DNA from 2 places in the Methylosinus sp. genome. Region 2 is predicted to be linked to the other one. Evidence: riboswitches for the same ligand, from Rfam matches in the RefSeq annotation. Region 2 holds a riboswitch; the other holds the start of a gene.
What was found. A riboswitch is a leader RNA that binds a small molecule or an ion and turns the genes downstream of it on or off. The one in region 2 is predicted to bind cobalamin.

Region 1: it holds a riboswitch for cobalamin, as region 2 does, so the genes downstream of both, VIF40_RS03460 (hypothetical protein) here and VIF40_RS07765 (CbtB domain-containing protein) in region 2, are expected to answer to the same signal.

The regions. Positions count from the first base shown of each region.
Region 1 covers NZ_DATBQF010000012.1:43,270-53,129, forward strand. Annotated here, with positions in the region: gene VIF40_RS03410 (HAMP domain-containing sensor histidine kinase) at 1-1,144, shown strand, start outside; partial or broken gene VIF40_RS03415 (acyl-CoA thioesterase) at 1,427-1,663, opposite strand; gene VIF40_RS21380 (short-chain fatty acyl-CoA regulator family protein) at 1,778-1,987, shown strand; gene rraA (ribonuclease E activity regulator RraA) at 2,008-2,460, shown strand; gene VIF40_RS03430 (adenosylcobinamide amidohydrolase) at 2,533-3,354, opposite strand; gene VIF40_RS03435 (hypothetical protein) at 3,287-3,784, opposite strand; gene VIF40_RS03440 (DUF7676 family protein) at 3,984-4,565, opposite strand; gene VIF40_RS03445 (DUF7676 family protein) at 4,622-5,263, opposite strand; gene VIF40_RS03450 (hypothetical protein) at 5,266-5,814, opposite strand; gene VIF40_RS03455 (TonB-dependent receptor plug domain-containing protein) at 5,864-7,861, opposite strand; cobalamin riboswitch at 8,034-8,239, opposite strand; cobalamin riboswitch at 8,327-8,526, shown strand; gene VIF40_RS03460 (hypothetical protein) at 8,629-9,108, shown strand; cobalamin riboswitch at 9,101-9,301, shown strand; partial or broken gene VIF40_RS03465 (Plug domain-containing protein) at 9,424-9,860, shown strand, end outside.
Region 2 covers NZ_DATBQF010000022.1:6,790-16,649, forward strand. Annotated here, with positions in the region: gene serA (phosphoglycerate dehydrogenase) at 1-578, shown strand, start outside; gene VIF40_RS07740 (hypothetical protein) at 820-1,002, opposite strand; gene VIF40_RS07745 (tetratricopeptide repeat protein) at 1,254-2,135, opposite strand; gene VIF40_RS07750 (Nramp family divalent metal transporter) at 2,661-3,986, shown strand; gene VIF40_RS07755 (hypothetical protein) at 4,125-4,448, shown strand; gene cobO (cob(I)yrinic acid a,c-diamide adenosyltransferase) at 4,501-5,145, opposite strand; cobalamin riboswitch at 5,187-5,381, shown strand; gene VIF40_RS07765 (CbtB domain-containing protein) at 5,427-5,612, shown strand; gene VIF40_RS07770 (CbtA family protein) at 5,620-6,396, shown strand; gene cobW (cobalamin biosynthesis protein CobW) at 6,393-7,427, shown strand; gene cobN (cobaltochelatase subunit CobN) at 7,435-9,860, shown strand, end outside.

The DNA of each region.
Region 1 (9,860 bases), on a different contig from region 2:
CTTCGCAGTCTTCGACTGGGAAACGAAGTCGCCGGTCGCCGGCTCCTCTCCTGCGCTCGTCGCGGAGCTCGTGATCTTGCGCCGGATCCGCACCACGCACATGCATTTCTCGATCGACGGCGACGGATTCGAGGTCGGCAAAGGCCATCTCTCGCTGATGGAGACGCCATTTGGACGCGTCACCGTCGCGACCTACGGTCATTTGTTCGAGTGGTGGGATCTTCTGCGCACGCTGCAGATCGAGTTCCAAAGCTATCTTCGATATTTCGTTCTCGAGGTTCTCGCCGCCGTCGGCGTCGGATGGCTCGCCTTCAAACGCGGGCTCGAGCCGCTGAAGCGAGTGGCGCAACAAACCGAACGAATCGATTTGAACTCACTCCATCAGCGCTTGCCTCTCGAGGGCGTTCCGGCGGAAATCTCATCGCTCGTCGACTCCATGAACGGCGCGCTCTCGCGTCTCGACGAAGGCGCGGAACGTCAGCGACGCTTCCTGGCCAACGCCGCCCATGAGCTGCGCACGCCCGTCGCCATCCTTCTCGAGCGGCTCGACGCCCCGCAGCAGCAAGGCCTGATGACCGATCTGCGCCGCGACGCCTCACGCATCCGCAATATCGTCGAGCAGCTGCTGGCCGGCGCACGTCTCGAAAAGCGCGGCGCCGATCTCGAAGAGATGATCGACATCGTCGAGCTCGGCCGCTCGATGGTCGACCTCCATGTGCGGCTCGCGCTCAAAATGCGCCGGCATCTCGAATTTTCGGAAGAGGGCGCGAGCATCATCATGGTCCGCGCCGAGCGGCTCGCACTGGAGAGCGTGGTGGCCAATCTCATCGGCAATGCTCTGCGCGCAGAGCCAGTCGGCGGTTCCGTGATCGTGGGCGTCGGCCCCGGGCCCGAGATCTGCATCGTCGATCATGGACCAGGAATCCCTCCCGACGACCGCGCGCTTATTTTCGAGCCCTTCTGGCGCAAGGAAAGCGCCAGTCCCGGCGCTGGTCTGGGATTGGCGATCGCCAAGGAGCTGATGGACAAGCTGGGAGGACGCATCTGGGTCGAAGACACCCCCGGCGGGGGCGCAACCCTGCGCATATCGCTCCCGCTCGCGGGGGCCGCACCCGGCGAAATGGCCGATCCTCACGCTCGATGACCGTGCCACAGCGAGCGAATTGATAAGTCCTGTTGGAAAATCCGGATGCAGGCCGTAGTGGCTGGTCTGCTCGGGAAACACCAGCTCGACCATGCGGAGCTCGTCTTGGTCGGGCCGCGCCTCCTGCGGCCGGAGCGGCGGCAGAACGCCGCCGCTTCTTTCCAGCCCGCCGAGAGCGACCATGTGAAAGACGCTGCTCCCGCAACGTCTCCGCTCACCGGATCGCGGCGCTTCGGCGATGAGATCGACCTCGCCGTCGAGCGAGCGACGACCGACGCGGACGATGCGGCCCGTCAGCTCGACGAGATCGCCGAGACGGACGGGAGCCACGAAGTCGACCCGCTCGCAGGAGGCGGTGACGAAGTCGACCCGCCCGTGACGAGACGCCGTGATGAAGGCGACCTTGTCCATATGTGCGAGACCGACGCCGCCGAACAATGTCCCATGGTGGTTCGTGTCCTGCGGGAAGACGATGTCGACCAAGGTCGTGATCGGCGGCGCTGCTCGCTCGCTCATCATCCACCACCCTGCCGCGCGGCGGCGAGGTCACGCAGACGTTGCGCGGCGGCGACCATATTGACGAGCGCTGGCTCGACCTCCTCCCATTTGCGGGTCTTCAAGCCGCAATCGGGATTGACACTCGGCTGCGACATCCGTCACGCTTCGCGACTCGTCTATTCCAAAGGCCTCGATCTCTCCGACCCGGAGGCGGCGACGCCGATCGGCGTCGGCTGCAAGGTGTGCGAGCGCCCGAGCTGCCCGCAACGGGCCTTTCCCAACATCGGCCAGCGCCTCGCCATCGACGAGAATGAGCGGCGCTTCGCGCCTTATCCCGTCAAGTGATTCGCGGAACAAGGGACATCATGAACGACTTCACTCTCTTCGACAGCACTTGCGACCTCTACGATCGATTTCTCGACGAGGCGCGCACGCTCGCTCCATTGCTTCGGGATTTCGGCGGCAAGAGGCCCTTTCACGGAACGGTCGTGACCGCGAAGTGCTTCGAGGACAATTCCCGCATCAAGGAGCTGCTCGCGACTGACGGGCGCGGCAAAGTCCTCGTCGTCGACGTCGGCGGCAGCGCTCGCTGCGCGGTTCTCGGCGACATGATCGCCAAGGACGCCGTCCGAAATGGGTGGGAAGGCGTCGTTATTCACGGCTATGTTCGGGACTGCGCCGCATTGGCGGAGCTCGATATCGGGGTGAAGGCGCTCGGCATCACGCCTCGGAAATCCGTGCGGCGCGGCGAAGGAGTCGCGCATCTGCGCATCTCTTTCGCCGGCGTCTATCTCGACGAAGGCGACAGGATGGTGTGATCGCCTTGAGCTGTGAGCAGGCCGCGAGTCTCCGAGGCGAAGCGCCAGCGAATCTGATCAGCCCATGAAGTCTCACAGAGATACGCCGGATCGTATGTCGACGATATCGGCGCTCCAAGTCCGGACGCCTTCGAACGTCGCGTCATAGACCGCGCGGCCGGTCGCCTCTCCTATGTCGGTGTGAAGGCCTGCACAACGTTCGACGTCCTCGCCCCTCGGCGCGGCGACAATGATGCAATCGGTTCCCGTGCCGGTCACGGTAGCTTCGGGCGGCCGATTCTGCGCCTCCAATATGGCGACAGTCCGCGCCTGCGTCGCAATCGAAATCGCTTCGACGAAGGCGCCGTTCGACAATGAGCGAGAAAGGTGGACGAACGTGTTGATCGTGCCCCATTCGCGGGGCGGTTCCATGCGGCGAGCGCCAACTCTCTCGCCGTTCGAGAGACCGACGGTGGTTACACAAGTCGCGGTGACGCCACCGACTTCGGCGCGAGCCATATGCCTGCGACGAATGTCGCGCGACGTCATGAAGGCGACGGCGCTTTCATCGAGCCCGAAAGACGACAGTCTGGCGCGAAGAAAAGCGATCGGATCGAGACCAATTGGTAGTTCTCTATCGCGGACCTCTAGCCATACGATCTCGCGCGTTTCCGCGAATCCGGGCCGATTGATCGACCAGCCGAGCGTCTCGTGGGTTTCAGGCAAGCGGAGGACGAGAAGACGCGAGCCAGATTCGAACTGAAAGGGAAGCTGCGTCATGCGCCCGCAAATCCAATCGATGGGTGACAAGGGGCCATGAAAAGCCCCTTGTCGCTGAAAGCATCTCTCAGATGTGACGCGAAGCCAACTCGACTCTGAGCTTGCGAGTGAGGCCCAGAACAGAGGTCGTCGCATGGAGGGCCCAGAGCACTCCAAAGGCGCTGACGTTGATCAGGAAAATTCGCGCGATAGTCTCGGGCGCGAGCGCGACGCCCCGATAGCCGATCGCGACATCGATGAGGATGATCGATCCTTCATAGGCGACGAAGGCCGCAAGGAAAGCAACGGAGGCGCCGACGACGCCGGCGAGGCGTCTCATGACGAAGCCGGCGGTCTCGCAAGACAGGAGAGCGACGAGTCCGAGCGCCGCGCCCCAGGCGAGCGTCTCGCTGTCTGTCGGGTAACGCAAGAATGCGAAACCCATCGCCTGATTGGCGAGCCATATGGCGCCGGTCGTCGCGAGCGCGTCGCGGCGGCCGAGCGTCATCGCGGAAATCGCCGCCAGGGCGGCGAACGGAACGGCGCAGGCGAAGCCGAAGGTGAAGAGCACACTGCCGACGACCAAGGCGAGAATCCAAATAGCACGGCGCGCTTTCGGCGAAACAATCGAATATCCAGTCATGACAAGTCTCCTCTGATGTGACGTGGACGACGGAAGGAGCGTATCTTTCCGTCTTCTGTTCTGCTCGCCAACGCAATTTCGTACGGGCGAGTATTTTAAAGGCCGGCGGCTCCGCGTCGCCAGCGAAAAATTCGTTCGATCGCTAGCGCCCGCGGGTCGCCGACCGATCGACGGGATCGGCGTCTCGCAAGCCGAGCCAGCGCGCGCGCAGCGCATCCCACAGAGCGAGGCGCGACCAATCGGGCTCCTTCAGAAATCTGCCCGTTTCATGGTCGAGGAAGGGGTTTGGCAAGAGCACGGTAAGCTGTTGCTCGCCCGCGCCGTTGAAGAGCTGGAGACTCCAGGACATGGGCACGCAAGTTCCGGCGAAGCGGCGATGCAGCTCCGCTCGCGCCGTACGCCTATGGCGCGCGAGCTCGGGCGACGTCGGACGGCTACGCGGTCCCTTCGTTTCGCCGATGCAGACGTGGAAATGCGTGCGTCCGAAGGCGACTGTCAGATAGCCGTCGAGCAGGCCGATCCGCGTCGGCGCACAATCGGGATAGATTTCGAATGCGGCGCCCTGAATGATCGGGCCGAACACGATCTCTTCCCAATGACGCTCGAACAGGTCGCGGAACAGCGCCTCGAGGCTCGCCGCGTCGGCAGGCAACGCAAAGACATCGACCGGCGTCCCATCCGAGTCCGTTCTCCGCTCGGGCGTCGCCCACACTGATTCGCTCATCGCCTGTGTCCTTTTCCCTAGCAGTCGCACGAAGCGATTGATCCGCGCCTAGAACTCTATGCGCGCAATGGCGCGCGTCCGGCCGCCTCCAGATCCGTCGGAACCGACTCGCCGAGATAGCGTCGGCGGTATTCATAATAGAGTCGTAGATTCTCCCAGTTCGGCGGACCGACCGTATGGGACGTCTCGCCGAGCAGGACATGCGGAAAGAAGATGGTCGTCATCTGCTCGCCATAGCCGTTCCACATGCGGATGCCGGAGCTGCGCTCCTTGATCGAGCCATCGCCTCGCCAATCATAGAAAGCGACCTTGGATACGCGACGCAGAAGATGCGATTCCGGCAAGCCGCTTGCTTTGTAATTCGCGATGCACAGATGAAAATGCCATGCGCCGGCGTCCACGGTCAGATAGCCGTTCGAGATCGTCACCTTCGGCGCGCGATCGAAGGTGAGCTCGAAGACGGCGCCGAGGACCCAGGGCCCGACAGTGAGTCGCCGCCAATGATCGTCGAAGAGCTCGCGCGTGAGCCGGATGAGCGTTTCCTCCGAGGCGTCAAAGTAGCTGTAGCGAGTCTGTGAACCGTCTGGATTGTCGATCAGCTCGTGACGAGGAGGCGGAACCACCATTTCGCTTTCTCCGGTGAATGATGGAACGCCGCGCCGCGGCGCCCCGGTCTCGACGATGAATGTTTGGTCCATCGTCAGGCGCGCGGCTGCGCCATTCGCACAGGACTGAGAACCGACCGGCCGACGAAAGCGGCGACTTCCGCGATCACGAGCAATCCGACGAATGTCGCAAAATCGACCGCGGAGAGAAAGGCGAGATTCTCGATCGTAAATCCCTCTATCCCGCCGAGGATCGACGCTGCGACGATCATGAGGCCGCGGAAGACGAGCTGGCTGGCGAGAAAGCCCGCGACCATCGACCCTGCGGTCCCGAACCGCGCCAGACCGCCGCAGACGCTCTGCACGGCGACGGTGGTCGCGACCATGGACGCGAGCAGGATCGCCGACCACATCATCGATTCGAAGCCGATCGGAAAATTCAGAATCGCGAAGCCGACCAGCTGATTGGCGAGCCATGCGCACGCCGCCGCCAGCGCGGCGGCGCGGCGTGGCAAAGTGATCGCCGCGAGCGCTGCGAAAGCCGCGAAGGGCGTTGCGCAGACGAGAGCGCCACTGAGCAGCGCCGCGCTCGCGACCAGCAACGCGATCCATAAGGCCGGCGCTTGAATTTTGTAGAGCATCATTCTTCTCCTCTTTGGTTGATCGATAGGACGAAATCGGATCGAGGTCCCGTCACCATGTCAGCTTCACGCCGCCATAGACCGCCCGCGCGGTCGTTCCGTAATTATTGGTTTCCTCATAGCGCGCGTCGCCGATATTCTCGATGCGGGCGAAGACCGAGAAAAGATCGTCGACCTTGTAACTGCCGAACAGATCAACTCTCGCATAGGAAGCGAGCGCGACGCGCTTGGAATAGACCCAGTCGGTGGCGGGAACTGCGCCGGTCACAACCACTCGCGCTTCGAGCTCGAGCTTCGGGATGCCAGTGTAGATGACCGAGACCGATCCCTTATCGCGTGGGCGCAGCGTGAGCGTCTGATCTTTGGCGCGATCGATCGCGGCGAGATGCGTGTAGGACCCGCGCACGCGCCATTCGTCCGGGACGATCACGGCCTCGCCCGAAAATTCGACGCCTTTCATCTCGGCGCGTCCGACATTGTAATAGCAGCCGCCGAAAGCGGCGATCTGCACCGCCGTGCAGCCCGACGACGCCCCATAGCCGATGAGATTTTGATAGCGGCTGTCGAACAGGCTGACCGACAGCAGCGCCCGCCCCGAGAGCAGCTTCTGATCGACGCCGACGTCGAATCCCGTGCTCCGCTCCGGCAGCAGCTTCGGATCGCCATATTGGCTGAATCGCTGGAAGAGCGACGCCACGCGTGCGCCCGTTCCCGCCGTCGCTCGGAATTTCGTGCCGGTCTCCTCGAGGCGATAGGCGGCGGTCGTGCGCCATGTCGCGAAGGTGCTGTTGTTGTCGACCGCGTCGATGCGGCCGCTATAGGTGAAGTCGAATCGGTCCAGCACCGTGAACTGATGCTGCGCGAACCCCGAATGCGTGGTCTGCGCCGCGTCGGTCGGCGTGAACGTTCCGACAGGCGCCGGGTCCTGCGAAGTGTGCAGCGACTCGGTCTCGTTGCGCGCGCCGAAGCTGACGAGCCCATACTCGCCGAGCTTCAAATCGCCCTGATATTCGAGGCCGCGTCGGCTGCCGCGATAGCCGAGCCGGCAGTCGAAAGAGTTCCAGGACAGATCGTAGCAGGATTCCGTCACCCACACGTCTCTGTTGGTGACATTACCGAACAGCGTCAGCCGGTTATGCAGCCGATGGTCGAACAGATCGAGATCGGCGCGCAGATAGCCTTGAGCGAATGACGCGTGCTGATGATTGTTCGGACTGTAGACGTTCGTCGGGTTATACGCGCTCGGATTGTCGAAGCGGATCGACGAGTCATGCCCGTTGAACGCGCCTTCGACAGAGAAGTCGTTGGAAAAACGATAGCCGAGGCGCGCGCTCGCGCCGCCGCGATTGGTGGGATCGCCAGACGGCAAAGGCGGCAGAGGGGTCACGCGATCCGCCATCGTCAGCGGCCTCGCGATGCGATAGCCATAGCGGGGAAAGCCGTCCGTATGCAGCGCGTCGATCGCGAAGGCGTAGGACAAATCGCCTTCGCTGCCAGAAACGCTGGCGCGCGTATGGGCCGTTCCATAGGTTCCGCCTTCCGCGAGCACGGAGCCCCGCGGCTTTCCCGCGCCTTTGCGCGTGATGAGGTTGATGACGCCGCCCATGGCGTCCGAGCCGTAGAGCGCCGATTGCGGGCCGCGCAGAACCTCGATCCGCTCGAGGTCGAGAATCGCGAAGCCGCCGAGATCGGCCTCGCCGCCGCCGCTCGACGGATCGCCGATGCGCACGCCGTCGATCAGCAGCAGAGTCTGGCTCGGCGTGGAGCCGCGCAAGACCACGTTGTACTGCGCGCCCGGTCCGCCGAAGCCGTAGATATCGAGTCCCGGAACGCCGCGCAGCACGTCGATCAATCCGAGAGAGCCGCGCTTCTCGATTTCAGCCGGCGTCACGACCGACACGGAGGCGGCGGTGCGCGAGGCCGGCTCCTCGACGCGATCCGGCGTGATGACCGTGCCGACATCGATTTCCGGCAGAGCTTCCTGTCCCTTCACAGAAGACGCGAGAGCAGAAAGAATGAAAGCGGAGAGAATGGTGGAAGCGCGCAGCATGTGCGCGAACGAGCCGTCGATGACGACTCGCGAGGATTGCATGTGCATGAGTTAAAGACCAGCAGCGAACGTGGACCGTCACTGCGAATGGTCTCCGCCCGCGCGAGCGCGCTCGAGGCGCGCACGACGACGGGTTTCGGCCGCCTCGGGGCACCCCGCCCGACGCCTTCGCGCGTGACCACGACTGATGGCAGGTCTCCTGGCTCGCGGGTCGTCGCCTCGGACGGCCTTCCCAGGGTCGAGAGGACCCCAGTGGCTTCGTTCGTCCTCGGCTCGCCGCTTACAGTTGCGGGGGCAGCCGCGGCATTGCGCGTTCGAAAACGCGCGCACCGCATTCACTTTTCATCCCCGAAGGGAACCATCGCCGATGATGTAAGCGCCGATTGCGGAATCGGTCAAGTCCGCGATGTCGCGCGCGACGCAATATTGTCTGACCCGCTAATGACAGTAGCATCGAATGCGCCCCAACATATAGATGTTCTCGGTCTCTGGAGTCGCTTCCAGAGCTAAGAGGGAATCCGGTGAGCCGAGAGGCGAACCCGGAGCTGCCCCCGCAACTGTGAGCGGCGAGCGCGATCAAAGACGCCACCGGCGCGAATGCGCTGGGAAGGCTGATCGCGCAGCGACCCGCGAGCCAGGAGACCTGCCGCGAACATTTTCGTCCACGGGCGGGGCGCCCGAAGGCCGCTGGCGGTCCTGCGCATTGAATTTGCGCGGACGATGCTCGCTGCTTCCTGTGTCCCGTCCAAACGCGAGCGGGGCATCGCATGACGCAGGCGGCGTTCGATTTCGACAAGCATGGTCATCTCGTAGCAATTTCTCCGATGCGCAGAAGCACGACCCTTCGCGCCTTGCATTCCGCGCCGCCGCAACCTCTGGCCAAGCCGCCGGCTCCCGGCGATCTTCGCCTCGATCGCAGGCTGGACGCGCTGCTGACGTCGTTCGGCAAGGCGACGCTCGACGACCGCTATCTGCTTCCGGGCGAAAGCTCCCAGGACATGTTCGTGCGCGTCGCCTGCGCCCGCCTTTTGCTGCGATCGCGGCGCGTCGCGACGAGCCTCGGAAATCGCCGAAGGCAAAACCGGCTTGACAAATGTAATGTTATAACATCACATTTAGCCGTCACCGAAAGGATAAGCCGACATGACCTCCTCCTGCGCCGTTCTCACCACACCCAAATCACGCCCGGCGAACGCGGCGCCCACAACAGAGAGAAGCTTGACATACCCGACGAGCTACGTGCTTAATCACAACGATGGTTCCCGATAAGGGATCAAAATGGGAATGCGGTGAGTAGGCTTTGCCTGCAATCCCGCAGCTGCCCCCGCAACTGTAAGCGGCGAGCCGAAGACCAATCAGCCACTGGGGCTCGTTCCCTGGGAAGGCGGTCGAAGGCAGTGACCCGCGAGCCAGGAGACCTGCCATCATTCGTGGTCACGCGCGAAAGCGTCGGGCGGGGTGCCCCGAGGCGGTCGAAACCCGTGTCGACGCATGCCGAGCGTCGAATCGTGGGTAGAGACCTTTCGCAGTGACGGTCCACGTTCGCTGCGAGCCTATTTCTCATGTCGTCCAAAATTTGCCGTCTCGATCGAGGCGGCGCGTCCGTCGCCGTGTTGACGCTCGCCGCTCTTTCATCGCTCGGCGCCTTCGCGCAGGAAGCGCTGCCTGAAATCGAAGTGGCCGCCGAAGGCGATGGCCGTGGCGCGGCTTCGACGGCTGCGCAAACAACTCGCGAGAAACCATTTTCCAAGGCCGTCCCCGACAATATTCCCGCGGTCGTCCATACGGTGACCGCCGCTAAAATCGCGGAGACGGTCAACGCCACGACGGCGATCGAGATGCTGCGCTATGCGCCGAGCCTCGACATGTCGGCAAAATTCCCAGGCGACCGCTATCAGAGCCTGACCGGCCGCACCATCGGGCCTTTCGAACCGCAAAGGCAGCTCGTCTATAAGGACGGGATGCTCATCTCGGCGCTGTTCGGCACCAGCGAGCATAC
Region 2 (9,860 bases):
TCGGCTCCTTCCTCGGCCAATCGACCGAATCGCCGATCGAGCGCATCACCGTCGCCTATGAAGGCGCGGCGACGCAGCGCAATGCGCCGGCGATGACGGCGGCGGCTGTCGCGGGCGTGCTGCGGCCGGCGCTCGCCGAGGTCAATCTCGTCTCGGCGCTGGCGATCGCCAAAGAGCGCGGCATAGCGATCGACGAAGCCACCAGCTCCGGAACGAGCGATTATGATTCGCTGATCGCCGTATCGGTGAAGACGCGCGAGGGAGAGCGAAGGCTCGCCGGCTCGCTGTTTCACGACGGCAGGCCGCGCATCGTCGCCGTGGAGGGCGTCCGCGTGGAGACGGAATTCTCCGAGCGGATGATTTTCGTGTCCAACGCCGACAGACCGGGCTTCATCGGACGTTTCGCCGGGCTGCTGGGCGCGGCGGGCGTGAACATCGCGACTTGCGCGCTGGGACGGGACCGGCCGGGCGGCTCCGCCGTGGCCCTGGTCGCGATCGACGAGCCGGCGCCGCGCGAGACGATACGAGAAATCGCCGCGCTCGCCGGCGTGCGCTTCGCGGCGACGCTGCAATTTTGAGGATGCGGGAAAGGGAGAGAAGCGGCGCTGTTATTTCGAGGCGGCGCTCTATGCCTCGCGCGAGGAAGCCGATGCTCCTGCGCCTGCTCGTCCCCCTCACTCCGCCTCATTGTCGCGACAACGAGGCGGAGGAGGCGGATCGAGTGTGACTTTTTTTGAAAGTCGGCGATCGACGCCAAGCCGCGAGCTCCACGAGAAGGATGGGCGAAGCTGCAGGCGAAAGGCGGGAGATCGTCGAGCTTTACTGAATCATCTTGACGGTGCGGCCGACGCCCGGGTCGCTGCCGTTGCCCGTGCCATTGGTGCCGGCGGGGGAAATCCAGTCCGGAACCTTCGTCAGCGCGATGATGACGAAAGCGACGATAGCGACCATCCACAGAACAGTCTTGCCGATCTCAGCGCTGCTGTGTCCGATTGTTGACATGTGACGATCCTCCGAATGTTGGTGCTTTATTTTGCTTTTTTTGCACTAGATGCGCGACAAAGCGTCGCATCGGCGTCAGCCTACACCAACTTTTTTCGGGATACAATGCGGCATGTGCGCGCGCGACAAAATTAGTCAGGGTCCAAAAAGAGAAGCGAAAGCGCGACGCGAAAAGGCGACGCCGGGAGCCCGACGGCTTCCGGATCGCCTCGCCTGTCTCGGCGAATCGCGTCAAATCGAGATGGAGGGGATCAGTCCCGGCGGGTCAGATAATATTCGAGCATGGCCACGGCCGCCTTGCGGTCCGCCTCGCTCGCCCGCGCCAGAGCCCGGGAATGCAGCTCGACGATCCATTGATCGGTCGGCCGATCGCCGGCGGCCTCGCGCGCCAGCGTGAGATACATGAGGCCGCGCGCGCGCTGCGGCGGGCCGCCGGCCTCGCCGTTGAACATCAGATGGCCGAGCAGCGCCTGCGACGGCGCATGGCCCTTGCGCGCGGCGAGATCGAGCCAATTGGCGGCCTGGCGCGCGTCCTTGGAGACGCCATTGCCGTCGAGATACATGCGCGCGAGATTATATTGAGCGTCGGCGTTGCCGAAATAGGTGGCGGCGTAGCGGAAGAGATCGAAAGCGCGGCCGGCGTCCGGCATGATCTTCGCGGCGGTGATCCCCTCGAGATAATAGACGCCGACGGCGACGAAGGCGCCCGCCGCCATCAGCCGCTCGCGCGGGCTCGGCTCGTCCTCGCCGAAATGATCGACGAGCTTGGCGAAATAGGAATAGGCCTTGGCGTCGTCGCGGGCGACGCCGTCGCCATCGGCATACATGCGGCCGAGCTTCCATTGCGCGAGCGATTCGCCGCCGTCCGCGGCGTAGCGCAGCGCCTCCACCGACTTCTTGGCGTTTCCGGCATGGTAGCTCTCGAGCCCGGCGCGCAGAGCGGCCTGAGGGTCCTTGAAGATGGTCAGCGGCTGGGTGGCGGCGGCGAGGGAGCGCGGCTCCGACGCGTCGAAGGCGACGGCGTGGCCCGCCAAGAGAGATCCGACTGTCGCGCAGCCCAGCGCGAGAAGCAGCGTCGAACGACGCCCGCGCGGCTCTACCGTCGACGCAATCGCCTGGAGAAACACGATCATCGAGGATCTGACTTTCTCAACGCCGCCGGCGTTCCGAGAACGCCGCGCAAAACACCGCCATGCGTCACCGCCGAAAATCGGCGACAGGCGTTCGGAAACGAGAAGAGCGTTCTCCCGCGACGAGCCGGCGCGGAAAGCCTCTCCCTTGTCTTCGATGACCTTGTGACGGGGCGAGATTAGCGCAGCGTTTATGGCTGAAAAGGGGCATCTCGCCCTTTGCGCGGCTCGCGGAAAACTATCTCGACGACTGTTGCAACAAGGTCACAAATTTTAGCGTTTCGCCGCATGCTCGGCGCCCCTGCGACGCATCCGGCTACGCATTGCGACATAGAAACGACCCAGTCCATCGCATCGCCGGACGGGACCGCGCCGGCGCAGGCGCCCGAGGCGCTCCTCGGCGTGCTCCTCCTTATGCTGCTCCTCCCCCTGCTGCGCCCCGGCCTGCTGGCGCTCGTGGCGCGAGGGGCCTATATCCTTCGAGACGCATGCCTCGAACCGAGGCGGACGGAACAGAAAGTCTTTGGAATGCGCGCCGGCTCGCCCGAGATTTCGGCCACGCTCGTTTCGGCGCGCGGCGACATGCGCGGCTCGGTGCGCGTCCCGCGCGAGACCGTCGGCTTTCGCCGCCTGTTCATCTTCCTCGGCCCCGGCTATCTGGTCGCGACCGGCTATATGGACCCCGGCAATTGGGCGACAGCGCTCGCCGGCGGCTCCAAATTCGGCACGGCGCTGCTCTTCGTCGCCGTTCTGTCCAGCCTCATGGCGATCGTGCTGCAATCGCTGACGGCGCGGCTCGGCCTCGCCACCGGCCTCGATCTCGCCAGCGCCTGCCGCCGCCGTTTTCCGCGCTCCGCCTCCGTGGCGCTGTGGCTGCTGGCGGAGGCGGGCATATTGGCGACCGATCTCGCCGAGGTCATCGGCACGGCGATCGGCCTGCAATTGCTGTTCGGCCTGCCGCTCGCTCTCGGCGTCGTCGTCACCCTGCTCGACACTTTCCTCGTGCTCGCCTTCGAGCGCCTCGGCTTCCGCAAGATCGAGCTCTTCGTCGTCGCCATGCTCGGGATCATCGCGCTGGCCTTCGGCGGCCAGCTGCTGCTGGCGCGGCCCGATCTCCACGCGGTCGCCGCCGGCCTCGTCCCCAGCCGCGCGCTCATCGAAAATCCCGAGATGCTCTATATCGGCCTCGGCATTCTCGGCGCGACGGTGATGCCGCACAATCTCTTCCTGCACTCTTATATCGTGCAGACGCGCGACGTCGGCGCCTCCTCGGCGGAGCGCCGCGAGGCCATCGACTTCGCCATTTTCGACAGCACTCTGGCGCTGATCTTCGCGCTCGTCATCAATGGCTCGATCCTGGTGCTGGCCGCCGCCGCCTTCCATGCGACGGGCCATACCGATGTCGTCGAGCTCGGTCAGGCCTACACGCTGATCGCGCCGCTGCTCGGCGCGCCGATCGCCGCCAAGCTGTTCGCCATCGCGCTCATCGCCTGCGGGCTCAACTCCACGGTGACGGCGACCCTCGCCGGGCAGATCGTGATGGAGGGCTTCATCGAGCTGCGCATGAAGCCGACGCTGCGGCGCCTGGTGACGCGTCTCATCGCCATCGTCCCGGCCGTCGCCGTCACGCTGCTCTCGGGAGAAGAGGCGACCGGCCGGCTGCTGGTGCTGAGCCAGGTGGTGCTGAGCTTCACGCTGCCCTTCGCGGTCGTGCCGCTGGTCTGGTTCACCGCCTCGCGCCGACTGATGGGCGAGCTCGCCGCGCCGCGCGTCACCACCGCCGTCGCCGCCGTCATCGCCTTGGCCATTGTCGCGCTGAACGGCAAGCTGCTCCTCGACGCGCTCGCCGGCTGATCTTCACCTTCTCTTGACCATGCGGTCCGGCGAGGCGGCGTTAACCATGCGCGCGCCGGAACGATCTTGTTTCGCGTGACGTTCTTCCCCGGCCGAGGCGGCGCTGGGGGCCGCCTCGGCAGAAGGGAAGAGAATGGCATGTTTCGACATATGGTTTATGCGGCGGCCCTCATCGGCGCTCTGATGCTGCCCGGCGCGGCCTCCGCCCGCGGCCACCATCATCATGGCCGCCATCACCACCATCATCATCATCATCACCACCACCACCATCACCACCATCACGGCCGCCATGCCGGGGTTCATCACGGCTGGGGCTACAACGGCTGGGGTCATCATGGCTGGCGTCACGCCGGATGGGGCGGCGGTTACTATGGCCGGTCCTATTATGCGGGATCGCGCTATGCGCCGGCGTCCAACGCCTGCTGGCGCTGGTGGAACGGCCGCAGGCGCTTCGTCTGCTGAGATCGGCTCGGCGCCGGGGGGGCGAGCGAGCCGGCCACCCCCGCGCCTTATATTAAAATTCGACGCCGATCTGCGCCTTCACACCGGCTTGAAAATGGTGCTTGATCAAGGTCATCTCTGTGACCAGATCGGCGATGGCGACGAGTTCCGGCTTGGCGTTGCGACCGGTGACGACGACGTGCAGATTGCCGCGCCGCGTCTTCAGCGTCTCGATCACCTCGTCCAGCGGCAGATGCTCATAGCGCAGCGCGATCGACAATTCGTCGAGCACGAGCAGCCGAATCGACTCCTTCGCCATCAGCTCCTTCGCCTTGTCCCAGGCGCGGCGGGCGGCCGCCTCGTCGCGAGCGCGATCCTGCGTCTCCCAGGTGAAGCCCTCGCCGAGCGTGTGCCAGAAGAGCAGCCCCTCCGAGAGCCCCCCCTCCCCCTTGCCGAGCGTCTCGAGGATGCGGCGCTCGCCGCTCTCCCAGGCGCCCTTGCCGAATTGCACGACGCCGACCGCGAGACCATGCCCCATCGCCCGTAGCGCGAGGCCGAAGGCCGCCGTGGACTTGCCCTTGCCCGCGCCCGTATGGACCATCAAGAGGCCTTTCTCGGCAATGGTCTTGCCGGCGACCTCGGCGTCCTGGACCGCCTTGCGCTTCTCCATCTTCTCACGATGGCGGCGGGCGGCGTCCTCTTCCGCGAATTCCGACATGATTTGCGCCTCCTCGCCATTTGACGGCTCTTGCTCGCCGTCATATGACTGTTGGCGACGGTCCTCCGCAAGGAGGCGAACAGGGAATGCGGTGAGGGGCTCGTCCCCGATGCCGCAGCTGCCCCCGCAACTGTGAGCGGTGAGCTCGCGCCTCGAGGCCACTGGGCGAAAGCCCGGGAAGGCGGCGCGTGCGGCGACCCGCGAGCCAGGAGACCTGCCGTCATGTGACTGCCGTCACGCGAAACCACGAATGCCGCCGGTGGGGCGGCGAGGAGCCGACAATGATCACGAAGACCCTTTCCGCCGACGCGATTCTCTCCGCCAGCCGCCTCGAGTCGCTGCGCGCCGCCCTCGTCGTCTTCACGCTCGGCGCCGGGCTCGTCTATCTCGCCGGCTTCTCCTATCCGAGCGTCGCCCACAACGCCGCCCACGACACACGCCATTCGCTCGGCTTCCCCTGCCATTGACGCAGCGGTGATCCAGCGACTCCTCACGGTCGGTCTTCTGGCCGGCCTTCTCGCTGGGCTCGCCGTCGCGGCCCTGCAGAATGTCACCACGACTCCGCTGATCCTCGCCGCCGAGGTCTATGAGACCGCGGCCGAGCAGGCCCATGCCGGAGCCGCGACGCAAGATCATGTGACGCGAGATCACGCGACACATGAGCACGCGACACCCGAGCACGAGCACGCTGGAGCGCACGAGCAGGCTGGAGCGCACGAGCAGGCCTGGGAGCCGGCGCCCGGCCTCGAGCGCACGGCCGCCACCAGCGTGGCGACCGGCGTCACATCGGTCGGCTACGCCTTTGTGCTGCTCGCTCTGATGCTCGTCGCCGGCGAGACGATCGAGCCCAAGCGCGCCGCGCTCTGGGGCGCCTGCGCTTTCGCCTCGACGGGCCTCGCGACGAGCCTCGGCCTCGCGCCGGAGCTGCCGGGCAGCGCCGCCGGCGATCTCGCCGCGCGCCAGCTCTGGTGGATCGCGACGGCCGCCTCGACCGGCGCCGGCCTGTTCGCGCTGCTGCGCGTCGAGCGGCCGCTGATAAAGGTTCTCGGCGTCGCGCTGCTGATCGCGCCGCATGTCATCGGCGCGCCGCAGCCGCCGGCCCCCGAGAGCACCGCGCCCGCCGAGCTCGCGGCGCGCTTTGCCGCCGCTTCGCTCGCCATTCATGCGCTGACCTGGATTCTCGCCGGCGCCGCGGTCGGCTTCGTCTGGCGCCGTTTCGCCGCGAAAGCCGAAACGGAGGCCGCGGCATGAGCAGCCTCGCCAAAATCCCGACGACGATCGTCACCGGCTTTCTCGGCGCCGGCAAGACGACGCTGATCCGTCATATCCTCGAGACGGCGCGCGGCCGCCGCCTCGCGCTCATCATCAACGAGTTCGGCGACGTCGGCGTCGACGGCGATATTTTGCGCGCCTGCGGCGTCGAGAATTGCCCCGAGGAGAATATCGTCGAGCTGGCCAACGGGTGTCTGTGCTGCACGGTGGCCGATGATTTCGCGCCGGCGATCGAGGCGCTGCTCGCGCTTCCGAACCGCCCCGAGCACATCATCATCGAAACGAGCGGCCTCGCTCTGCCCAAGCCCTTGGTCAAAGCCTTCGAATGGCCGACCATCCGCCCGCATCTGACCGTCGACGGCGTCATCGCCGTGGTGGACGGGCCGGCGGTGGCGGCGGGCCGTTTCGCCGACGATCTCGACGCCATCGCCGAGGAGCGCGCCGAGACCCTCACGATCGATCACGACAATCCGCTCGAGGAAGTGTTCGAGGATCAGCTCCTCTGCGCCGATCTCATCGTGCTCAACAAGATCGATCTGTTGAGCGAGGAGCAAGCGACGCAAGTCGCCGCGCAGATTCGCGCCTCCGCGCCGCGCGCGGCGAAGCTGCTGAGGGCGAGCGAGGGGAAGCTCGACCCCGCCATTCTGCTCGGCCTCGGCGCCGCGGCGGAGGATGATCTCGCCAACCGCCCCTCGCATCACGATACGGAAGAGGGCCACGACCACGACGATTTCGAGAGCTTCGTCGTCGAGATCGCGCCCGCGCGCGATCCGGCCGAGCTGGTCGAACGTCTCGCCCGCGTCGCGCAAGCCCATGACGTGTTGCGCATAAAGGGCTTCGTCGAGATCGCCGGCAAGCCGATGCGGCTGCTGGTGCAGGGCGTCGGCGCGCGCTTTCGTCATCAGTTCGAGCGCCCCTGGCGCGCCGATGAGACGCGCGCCAGCCGTCTCGTGGTCATCGGCGAAAAGGGTCTCGACCGTGCGGGCGTGACGGCCATGCTGACGGACTGAGGGCGCCATGCATCTGCTCGCGCGCGATCTCCATGGCCTCGATGACAATGAGGCGGCGGTCGATCTCGGGCAGACCCCGGCGCAAATCGTCTTTCTGTCCTTCTCCGACGCCGAGCTCTGCCTCGTCGCCGAGCTGCATGAGCAGAACGCCGCGCTTCCTTCTCTGCGCTGCGCCTCGCTCGCCCGGCTGAAGCACCCCTATTCCGTCGATCTCTATATCGACAAGGTCGCGCGCCATGCGCGGCTCGTCATCGTGCGTCTGCTCGGCGGCAAGGAGTATTGGTCCTATGGCGTCGACGAGCTTGCCGTCGCCGCCCGCATGCGCGGCTTCGCTCTGGCGATCGTCCCCGGCGATACGCATTGCGACGAGCGACTGGACCGCGCCTCCACGCTCGCGCCCGACGATCTTGCGCGCATCTGGTCCTTCTTCCGCGACGGCGGGCCGGACAATCTGCGCTCCTTTCTCGGTTTCGCCTCGACGCTCGCCGGAACCCCGGCGCCCTGGCGCGAGAGCGCGCCCGTCCCGCTCGCCGGCCGCTGCGAGGAGGCTTGTCGCGCGGCCCTCTTCCCCAACCCTCCCCCTCATGCCGAGGAGGTCGCGAAGCGACCGTCTCGAAGCACGGGGGGGAGCTCCAGAAAGCCCCGCGTGACGGCTCCCTCGTCCTTCGAGACGCCCACAGCGCGGGCTCGTCAGGATGAGGGAGCCTTCGGCGGAGCGCCGGGCTCTGTCACCGCTCCGCCCCGAGCGCTCATTACCTTCTACCGCTCCGCCTGGCTCGCCGGCGATTTCGCGCCGATCGTCGCGCTCGCCGATGCTCTGCATAAGCGCGACTTCGTCGTCGAAGCGCTTTTCGTCGCGAGCCTCAAGGACCGCGCCTGCGAAGAGCGTCTCGCGCGGACGCTCGCAGAGTTTCGCCCCGATGTGATCCTCAACGCCACCGCCTTCTCCGCGCGCGCGCAAGGCGGCTCCATTCTCGATCGCGCCGACGCGCCCGTTCTGCAGGTCGCGCTGGCGACCGCGACGCGCGAGGCGTGGGAAAGCTCCAAGCGCGGCGCCAATGGCGCCGATCTGGCGATGAATGTCGTGCTGCCGGAGGTCGACGGCCGCATCTTCACCCGCGCCATCTCCTTCAAGGCGCAGACGCGGACGCGCACAGCGAGCGAATTCGACGAAATCCGCCATGCGCCCGAGATTTCGCGCATAGATCATGTGGCGGCGCTGGCGCAGAATTGGGCGCGCTTGCGCCGGCTCGACAATCGCGAGAAGCGCTTGGCCCTCGTGCTTTCCGACTACCCGGCGCGACGCGGACGCGGCGGCTATGCGATCGGGCTCGATACGCCGGCGAGCGTGCTCGCCATCACGGACATGCTGCGCAGCGCCGGCTATGATCTTGCGCCAGGCTCGCATCGAAAGGGCGCGGCCGGGGAAGAGGCCGCAGCCTCCGATCTCGTCATGCGCGCGCTGGAGGAAGGCGCGCATTTCGTCGAGCTGCCGCTCGATGATTACCGACGCCTCTTCGCCGCGCTCCCGTGCGATTTCACGCGCCCGGTCCTCGCCGCATGGGGGGCGCCGGAAGAAGACCCCGCGCTACGGAACGGCGCCTTCCGCTTCTCTTGCATAGAGACGGGAAAGCTTTTCGTCGCGCTGCAGCCGGATCGCGGAAGCCGCGAAGAGCGACGCGAGACCTATCACGACGCCGAGCTTCCGCCGCGTCACGCCTATATCGCCTTCTATCTCTTTCTACGCCATGTCCGAAACATCGACGCGCTGATTCATCTCGGCACGCATGGCACGCTGGAATGGCTGCCCGGCAAATCGGTGATGCTCGGCCCCGCCTGCGCGCCGGAGGTTCTGCTGGGGCCGACGCCGCTCGTCTATCCTTTCATCGTCAATGATCCCGGCGAGGCGGCGCAGGCCAAGCGCCGCGCGAGCGCGGTGACGATCGGCCATATGACGCCGCCGCTCGTCGAAGCGGGACTCGCCGCAGAAGCGCAAGAGATCGAGAGCCTGCTCGACGAATATGCGAGCGCCGCGACGCTCGACCCGCGCCGCGCGCGGCTCATCGCCGAGGCGATTCTCGACGCCGCCGAGCGCAGCGGGCTCACGCAGGAATGCGGCGTCACGCGCGAGACGGATCGCGGCGAGGCGCTGGCGCGGCTCGACGCCTGGCTCTGCGATGTGAAGGAGATGCGCATCGGCGACGGGCTGCATATGTTCGGCGCCGGCGCTTGCGGCGACGCCGAAGCGGAGGGCCTGCTGCGCGCGCTCGAAGGCCGATTCGTCGAGCCGGGTCCGGCCGGCGCGCCGTCGCGGGGACGCGTCGACGTGCTGCCGACAGGCCGCAATCTGTTCTGCATCGATCCGCGCCATGTGCCGACGCGCACGGCCCAGGACATCGGCGTCCGCGCGGCGCGCGCGGTGATGATGCGTCA